Regions from separate parts of the Kitasatospora sp. NPDC114501 genome, predicted to be linked through region 2. Evidence: predicted binding sites of a transcription regulator. Region 2 holds the regulator's gene; the other holds the start of a gene.
The links. Region 2 encodes HspR, which represses chaperone genes until heat shock. Its sites were predicted from a motif close to TTGAGNNNNNNNNNCTCAA; they were not measured.
Positions count from the first base shown of each region.

Region 1: lon (endopeptidase La) is a predicted target of HspR. The motif match lies at 2,633-2,651, and genes of this name have one in related genera.

Region 1 is NZ_JBVKDS010000002.1:363,331-367,742, forward strand. It holds gene ACZ7RU_RS05125 (sensor histidine kinase) at 1-299, opposite strand, end outside; gene ACZ7RU_RS05130 (response regulator transcription factor) at 392-1,129, opposite strand; gene ACZ7RU_RS05135 (rhomboid-like protein) at 1,689-2,456, shown strand; gene lon (endopeptidase La) at 2,674-4,412, shown strand, end outside.
Region 2 is NZ_JBVKDS010000008.1:116,148-120,559, reverse strand. It holds gene ACZ7RU_RS16655 (hypothetical protein) at 510-1,505, opposite strand; gene ACZ7RU_RS16650 (heat shock protein transcriptional repressor HspR) at 1,699-2,229, opposite strand; gene dnaJ (molecular chaperone DnaJ) at 2,237-3,397, opposite strand; gene grpE (nucleotide exchange factor GrpE) at 3,621-4,238, opposite strand; gene dnaK (molecular chaperone DnaK) at 4,235-4,412, opposite strand, start outside.

The sequences.
Region 1 (4,412 bases), on a different contig from region 2:
GCCGTCATCTCGCGCAGCGGGGCGGTCAGCCCGTGCGCGAGGAACTGCATGAAGAGCAGTGAGGCGATCATGGAGAAGACCATGATGATCCGGATCTGGGTCTCGGACCGGATCGCCACGACCACCATCCCGGTGGCCAGGAACACGGAGACGATCACGAGCAGGGCGAGTTTGCCCTTGATCGACCGGACCGGGTCGAGCGGCCGGATGTCGGCCCACACCCGGCGGGCGGCGCGGGTGGCCAGGTTCTGCGGCCGCGCGCCGTCGGATTCCCCGTTGCGTTGCTGTGGAAAGGTCATTGTCCCCTGTGGTCCCCGCGTCGTCCCCCCGCGTGGTGGCACGGCGTCGTCCCGGACACGGGCCCCCCGGTGGCCCGTCGTCCGCGCGACCCCTAGGAGAGCGGGGCCTCCAGTGCGTAGCCGACGCCGTGGACGGTGCGGATCCAGCTGGCACCGATCTTCCGGCGCAGCGCCTTGACGTGGCTGTCCACGGTGCGGGTGCCGGAGGCGTCGGTCCAGTCCCAGACCTCGGCCAGCAGCTGCTCGCGGGTGAGCACGGCGCGCGGCTGGGCGGCCAGGCAGGCGAGCAGGTCGAACTCGGTCGGCGTCAGGTGGACGTCGCCCGAGGCCAGCCGGACCCGGCGCTGCACGTGGTCGATCTCCAGCTCGCCGAACCGCAGGCTGCCCAGCGCGGGCGTGCGGGCGGCCTGCTGGGCGCGCTCGACCCGGCGCAGCAGGACGTTGACGCGGGCGGCCAGCTCGCGCATCGAGAACGGCTTGGTCATGTAGTCGTCCGCACCCACGCCGAGGCCGACCAGCAGGTCCGTCTCGTCGTCGCGGGCGGTCAGCATCAGCACCGGCACCGGGCGCTGGGCCTGGATCCGGCGGCACACCTCCAGGCCGTCGAAGCCGGGCAGCATGATGTCGAGGACCACCAGGTCCGGCTGCCAGGTGTGGAAGCCGTCGACCGCGCCGGGGCCGTCGTGGGCCACGGCGACCTTGAAGCCCTCGGCGCCCAGCCGGGCGGCGATCGACTCGGCGATCGTGGGCTCGTCCTCCACCACCAGGACTCTGCGCTGGCTGCTCACAGTGCCACCGGTGTTGTGGTTGTCCTGCTGAATTTCTGTCACGGTCACGCCACCGCCCCCAGGGCTGCGGGCCGGCCACCTGTGGGGATGGCGGGCTCCGCTCGTAGTCTTGTTCCGTCGTGGACTGTGCCGGGTCCGCCGTCCCGTCGCGCGATCGGGAGCCGAGGACGGATGGTCGGCCGCCCACTTCTCCCGCGCACTTCGCAGCGTACGGACAGCGGATGCTTCCCGGCAGGTGGACCGGACGTTTCCGGCCCGTGGGCCGGCTGTCGGGCCGCCCTCGGACCCACTGCACGAGTGGGCACGGGCCGATACCTTACCCGGCGATTTTTCACTGCGTAACGGTACGTATGCAGTCCAGTTGGCGCCAAGTCGCCGGTCAGAGGCCCTGCTGCGGCCCTGTCGGGAAGAAGGTCTGGACCAATTCGGGGAATTCGGCGGTCCGCTACGGCGACGGTCTTCACGGGCTTTTCCCAGGTGGCTCCCAGAACCTCGACGTACCGTGGCCACGACAACACCCGACCGGGCGGAATCCGCGGCGCGCGCCGGTACGTTGGGCACCTGGCGAGGAGCCGGTGGCTGCGGCGCGAGCGGAGGCGGCATGGCGGGACGCGGGCGGGGTGCCGACGGGTTCGGGACCGCGGGGGCGCCGTACGGGATGCTCCGCCTCGGGCTGCGCACCGGTGTCCTGGAGTGGCTGCTGGAACGGGTGCCGACACCCCGCAGGACACCCTTCACCCTCGGGTACCTCGCCGTCGTGGGAGCCACCACGACCTTCGCGAAGGTCGCCGATCCGGAACTCGTCCAGCGGTTGCGGGAGGCCTCCAGTTCGGACGGGCACAACCTGCTCCAGCATCCTTTGCGCGCCCTTGTGCTGAGCGGGTTCTGGGTGGCCGGCGAGGTGTGGATGCCGTACCTGTGGGGATTCGCCCTCACCCTCGCCCCGCTGGAGCGCAGGGTCGGCCCGGCCCGGGCGGCGGCGGTGTTCGCGGCCGGGCACGTCGCGGCGACGCTGCTCTCCCAGGGGGTGGTGATCACCGCGGTGGAGACCGGGCGGATGGCGCCCGAGGTGATGGACCACCTGGACATCGGGGTCAGCTACGGCGTGCTCGCCTGCCTGGGCGCGGTGGCCGGGCTGCTCTCCTGGCAGGGGCGGCTGCTCGCGCTGGGCGGCGCCGGGCTGATGATCGCCGAGCAGATCGCCACCGACAAGGACGTGATCACCGGGGTGGGACACCCGGCCGCGGTGCTGACCGGGGTCGCGCTGTGGCGCTGGCTGCGCCGGGCCGAGCGGCGTCCGCCCCGGCCGCGTCCGGCCGCGGTGACGGCCACCGGCGGTGCGCCCGCGCGGGTGTGGACGGCGCGTTGACGGCGTCGCCCGGTCGGGGGTCTCCCGGGCTCGTGGATCGTGCGCCCAGGATTCCTCAAGGTGCGCCCGGTGTGCTTCCAGGACTTTTTTGACGGCGTCGGTCGCGGCACCTTCCGGGGCGATTCGTGTTCGCTCACGGCGAACTGAGGGCCGGGAACATCCGGCCGCCGTCAGGCCTTAGTCAGGTCGACTCAAGTTCACTGACTAGGGAGAGATCATGGCATCGTCGTCCACACCGCTCACCCTGCCCGTGCTGCCGCTCGACGACGAGGTCGTCCTGCCGGGCATGGTGGTCCCGCTGGACCTGAAGGACACCGAGGTGCGCGCCGCGGTCGAGGCCGCCCGGGCCGCCGCCGGCACCGGCAAGCCGCAGGTCCTGCTGGTCCCGCGGGTGGACGGCTCGTACGCCGCGGCCGGCACGCTGGCCACCGTCGAGCAGGTCGGCCGACTGGCCGACGGCGACCCGGCCGCGCTGGTGCGCGCCGTGCGCCGGGTCCGGATCGGCGTCGGCACCACCGGCCCCGGCGCCGCCCTCTGGGTGGAGACCACGCCGTTCCGGGAGTCCTCGGTGGGCACCCCGGTGGCCGGCCGGGCCGCCGAGCTGGTCAAGGAGTACAAGGCGCTGTCCACCCAGTGGCTGCGCCGGCGCGGCGCCTGGCAGATCGTCGACCGGGTGGCGCAGATCGAGGGCGTCGGCGAGCTCGCCGACAACATCGGCTACGCGCCCTTCGTCACCGCCGAGCAGAAGCTCAAGGTGCTGCTGGAGGCCGACCAGGTCGCCCGACTGGAGTACGCGCTCAGCCTGCTGCGCGACCACCTCGCCGAGGAGGAGGTCAACGACACCATCCGCAAGGACGTCGAGGAGGGCGTGGCCAAGCAGCAGAAGGAGTTCCTGCTCCGCCGCCAGCTGGAGGCCGTCCGCAAGGAGCTGGCCGAGCTGAACGGCGAGGCGGCCGACGAGGAGGGCGACTACCGCGCCCGGGTCGAGGCCGCCGACCTGCCCGAGAAGGTCCGCGAGGCCGCGCTCAAGGAGGTCGACAAGCTGGAGCGCGCCTCCGACCAGTCGCCCGAGGGCTCCTGGATCCGCACCTGGCTGGACACCGTCCTGGAGCTGCCCTGGAACGAGCGCACCGAGGACGAGTACGACATCGCCGGCGCCCGCGCGGTGCTGGACGCCGACCACGCCGGGCTGGCCGACGTGAAGGAGCGGATCGTCGAGTACCTGGCCGTCCGCAAGCGCCGGGCCGACCAGGGGCTCGGGCTGGTCGGCGGCCGCCGGGGCGGCGCGGTGCTGGCCCTGGTCGGCCCGCCCGGCGTCGGCAAGACCTCGCTCGGCGAGTCGGTGGCCCGCGCCATGGGCCGGAAGTTCGTCCGGGTCGCGCTCGGCGGAGTCCGGGACGAGGCGGAGATCCGCGGCCACCGGCGCACCTACGTCGGCGCGCTGCCCGGCCGGCTGGTGCGGGCGATCAAGGAGGCCGGCTCGATGAACCCGGTCGTCCTGCTGGACGAGATCGACAAGGTCGGTTCCGACTACCGGGGCGACCCGGCCGCCGCCCTGCTGGAGGTGCTGGACCCGGCGCAGAACCACACCTTCCGGGACCACTACCTGGAGGTCGAGCTCGACCTCTCCGACGTCGTCTTCCTCGCCACCGCCAACGTGCTGGAGGCCATCCCCGAGCCGCTGCTCGACCGGATGGAGCTGGTCCGGCTGGACGGCTACACCGAGGACGAGAAGGTCGTCATCGCCCGCGACCACCTGCTCCCGCGCCAGCTGGAGAAGGCCGGTCTGGCCGGTGGAGAGGTCACCGTGGACGAGCCGGCGCTGCGCAGGCTCGCCGGGGAGTACACCCGGGAGGCGGGCGTGCGCACCCTGGAGCGCTCGATCGCCCGGGTGCTGCGCAAGATCGCCGCACAGGCCGAGCTGGGCGAGCGCGAGCTGCCCGCCGCGGTCGGCGC
Region 2 (4,412 bases):
TTCCAGTCTGGGGACTGAGGAGATCTGGCAGATATTTGACGGTACAGCGGCAAGTTCGCTATCCGTGCTGGGACCATTGGGAGCGAACTGATCGTCTATCAGTGCACGCGGCCCCGTCCAGCGTCCCGCCCTGTCATCTGGATGCCTGGCAGAGAGATGACGCTCTGGTCGAGGTGAGGGGGGATGGCACTCTCGCGGAACGTACGGCATCATGTGGACGCTAGTGCTATTGATTCAGTCCACAGTGTTAGAGAGTGGGAGGGTGGGTCCGTGTCTGTGCGTCGACTCGTCTGCAAGGCTGCGCTTCCGATCCTCATCGGCATAGCGGTGTTGACCGGAGTCTCCGTCTCCTCCGACAGCGGGCAGTCCGCTGGTACCACCCGTGCGGTGGAGGCTGTCGCGGACGACCTCCACTGGGGTTGATTCCCGCCGATCGACTCGATCGGGACAAGGCGGACAGCCGGGGTGAGCCTGCCGCGCCGGGCGGGGCGGGCTTTCGACCGCTGCCCTCAGCCCAGGTCCGGTCTCGACGACCGGCCGAGCGCGTAGCCCAGCTGGAACAGGGAGTCGACGTGGTACTCCTCCCGTAGCTCCGCGATGTGGCGGGCGAGCGTCCGCTCGCTGATTCCGAGCCGACGCGCGATGACCCGGTGGTTCGTTCCGGCGAGCATCAGGTCGATTATCGTCTGGCGCAGTCTGGACACCACCTGTTGCGGGACGGACCGGTCCCCGTCGAATTCGAGGGCCCGGTTCCAGCTGCGTTCGAACACCTCCTCGATGAGGAAGTTGACGATGGCCGGGTCGTGGATGAACGCGGCCAGGTCGTCGTCCACCACCGGGATCACGGCCAGCTTGCGGTCCACGATGATCAGCCGGGCGTACGGCTCGTCCAGGGTGCGGAACTGCCACCCCGCCTCGGTCAGCTTCGCGACGTAGTCCCGGGTCGGCTGGTGGTAGCGGGTGCTCGCGTTGTAGATCGTCCGCATGGACGCGCCGTGCTGGAGAATCTCCAGGTCGCGCGCCAGGAATGACGTGAGCATTTCCGCCGGCCGGGGACCGCCGGGCTGCATGGCCAGCCCCTCCATGACTCCCGCGGCGGCCGACTGCTGAAGTCTCTGATTAATTCGCGCTTTCCCGTGGATGTATTCGATGGCGCCGCCCGTGGTGTCCGGGGCGTGAAATGCCTCGGCGAGTTCGCTGAGATCGCCGGGAAGCGTCACTGCTTTTGACAGCAGATCAAGGGCCTGGCGCTGCCAGGTCGAACTCAGACTATGGGCGAGCTGCGTCGGATCCACGGCGAGCAGTTCGCCCGGTTCGTCGCTGTCGGGTATGAGAAGTCCCAGCTTCAACAATTCGTCGAGGGCGGGGGAGCCGGCGGCCGGGCACGCGCTCTTGGTGAGACGACCGTTCTCGTTCACGGCCTGCAGGTAGAGCTTTCGGGCGCCCTCGGACAGGACGCGCGATCCGCTGGATGATGCAGCCCCCGCGTGCTCTCGCCCACTCATCTCGGCTCCTAGTGTTGACCGGGAAGTAGTCAACGCGACTGTCGTCTTCTGTGGCAAGAATCCTAGGCGGCGCGAACCGGGTGCCCTGCCGCCCGCAGATCGACCGCGCCGGCCCGGCAGAGCACTCTCTCACCACACGGCAGCCGCCGGCACCCCCCGGGAGGAGGGGCCGGCGGCTCGGTGCGTACGACGGTCAGCGCCTGGGGCGCCAGACGACGAGGGCGCTGGACTGCGGGGTGGGGGGCTGGTACGGGACGAGGTCGCGGCGGTAGGAGGCGTGGACGGCGGCCTCGCGCTGCTGGAGCGCGGCGGCGGCGCCCTCCAGGGAGTCGACCAGTTCCGCGACGCGGGACTGGAGGGCGGTGACCTGGTTCTCCAGCTCGATGATCCGCTTGATGCCCGCGAGGTTGATGCCCTCGTCCTGGGAGAGCCGCTGGACCTCGCGCAGCTGCTGGATGTCGCGCGCGGAGTAGCGGCGGCCGCGGCCGGCGGTGCGGTCGGGGCAGACCAGGCCGAGGCGGTCGTACTGGCGCAGGGTCTGCGGGTGCAGGCCGGACAGTTCGGCGGCCACGGAGATGACGTACACCGGGGTGTCCTCGGTGAGGACGTACGGCGGCGGGCCCGCGGCGGCCCGGCGGGCGCGGCGGGGGCCGGCGCCGGGCAGGCCCTCGCCGAGGCCCGGGCCGATCGGGGTGTCGGGGTCGATCGGGTTCATCGGGGACATCTGGTCGTCACGCTCCCTTCGCCGCCCGGAACAGGGCGGCGCGCGGATCGTCGGAGGCGGTGGCCTCGCGGTACTGCTCCAGGGCGCTCAGCGCGTCACCGGTGACGTGCTGGGGCACCACGACCTCGACGGTGACGAGGAGGTCGCCGCGGGTGCCGTCCTTGCGGGTCGCGCCCTTGCCGCGGGCGCGCATGGTGAGGCCGTTGGCGCTGCCCGGGGGCAGCTTGAGCTTCACGGCCGGGCCGTTCAGGGTGGGCACCTCGATGGTGGCGCCGAGCGCCGCCTCGGGGAAGGCCACCGGGACGGTGACGGTCAGGTTGTCGCCCTTGCGCCCGAAGACCGGGTGCGGGTCGACGTGCACGGTGACGTAGAGGTCGCCGGGCTGGCCGCCGCGCTCGCCCTGGGCACCCTTGCCCTTGAGCCGGATGCGCTGGTCGGCCTGGACGCCGGCCGGGATCCGGACCTGCATGGTGCGGGCCGAGCTGGCGCGGCCGCTGCCGTGGCAGTCGGGGCACGGGTCGTCGACGATCATGCCCCGGCCGCGGCAGTCCTTGCACGGCTCGGAGAGCGCGAAGGCACCCTGGCCACGGCTGACGGTGCCGGCGCCGACGCAGGTCGGACAGACCCGCGGGGTGGTGCCGGACTTGGCACCGGTGCCGTTGCAGCCGCGGCAGGGGGCCTGGCTGGTCATCCGCAGCGGGACGGTCGCGCCGTCCACCGCCTCCTCGAAGGAGAGCGTCACCTCGGTCTCGACGTCGGCGCCGCGCCGGGGCTGGGCCTGCCGGGTGCCGCCGCGGTTGAACAGGCCGCCGAAGACGTCACCGAGGCCGCCGCCGCCCTGGGCGCCGCCCTGGCTGCCGCTGAAGAGGTCGCCGAAGTCGAAGCTGTAGCTGCCGGCGCCACCGGGGCCGCCGGCCCGGAAGCCGCCGTTGGCGAAGAGGCTGCGGGCCTCGTCGTACTCCTTGCGGCGCTTCTCGTCGGAGAGGACGTCGTACGCCTCGGAGATGTCCTTGAACCGCTCCTCGGCCTTGGCGTCGCCCTTGTTGGCGTCGGGGTGGAACTCGCGCGCGAGCTTCCGGTAGGTCTTCTTGATCTCGGTGGCGGTGGCGTCCTTGGGCACGCCGAGGACCTTGTAGTAGTCCTTCTCCACGTAGTCCTTGCCGCTCATGCGTCCACCTCGCTGCGCTCGGCAGCCGCTGAGCGGTACACGCGCCCCCCGATGGTTCGCCCGCTGCGCTCGCTCACGGCTTCCGCCACCTCCCGATGTCCATCGTCACTGCGCTGTCAACCGCCGGTGAAGAGACGGCGGTTGACAGCGCGCTGCGGAGCCGGCCGCCGTACTGGCCGGCGTACGACTCCGCAGCGCACTGGTTGTCAGCTGTCACAGGTTGTCAGCTGTCCGAGTCACCGTCGGACTTGTCCGTGTCGGCGGGCTTCGCCTCGGTGCCCGGGGACGCCTGGCTGCCGGGCTGGGGCTCCGCGACGGCCACCATCGCCGGGCGGATGATCCGCTCGCCGATGCGGTAGCCGGGCTGGAGGACCTGCACACAGGTGTCCTCGGTGACGTCCGAGGAGTAGCTGTGCATCAGCGCCTCGTGCATGGTCGGGTCGAAGGGCTCGCCCTCCTTGCCGAACTGCTGGAGGCCCAGCTTGGCGACGACCGTCTCCAGCGACTCGGCGACGGACTTGAAGCCGCCCGTGACCTCGCCGTGCTCGCGGGCGCGGCCGATGTCGTCCAGGACCGGGATCAGCGACTCCAGGATGTTGGAGACGGCGATCTCGCGGACGGTCAGCCGGTCGCGCTCGACCCGCTTGCGGTAGTTCTGGTACTCGGCCTGGAGGCGCTGGAGGTCGCCGGTGCGCTCGGTGAGCTCCCGCTTGGCGGCGGCGAGGTCGTCCGAACCGGACTCCCCGGCGCCGGCCGCGGCGGCCTCCTCGGCAGCCTTGATCACGGCCTCATCGGCGGCGGAGTCGTCGCCGGGCTTGCCGCCCTGCGGCTTGTCCGTCATGCCGCACCGCCCTTGGGCTTCTCGTCGTCCACGATCTCGGCGTCGACGACGTCGTCGTCCTTGGCCTGGGCGGAGTCACCGGCGGCGGCACCGGCCGGGGCGTCGGCGTTGGCGTACAGCGCCTGGCCGAGCTTCTGCGCGGTGGTGGAGACCTTCTCCGAGGCCTCGCGGATC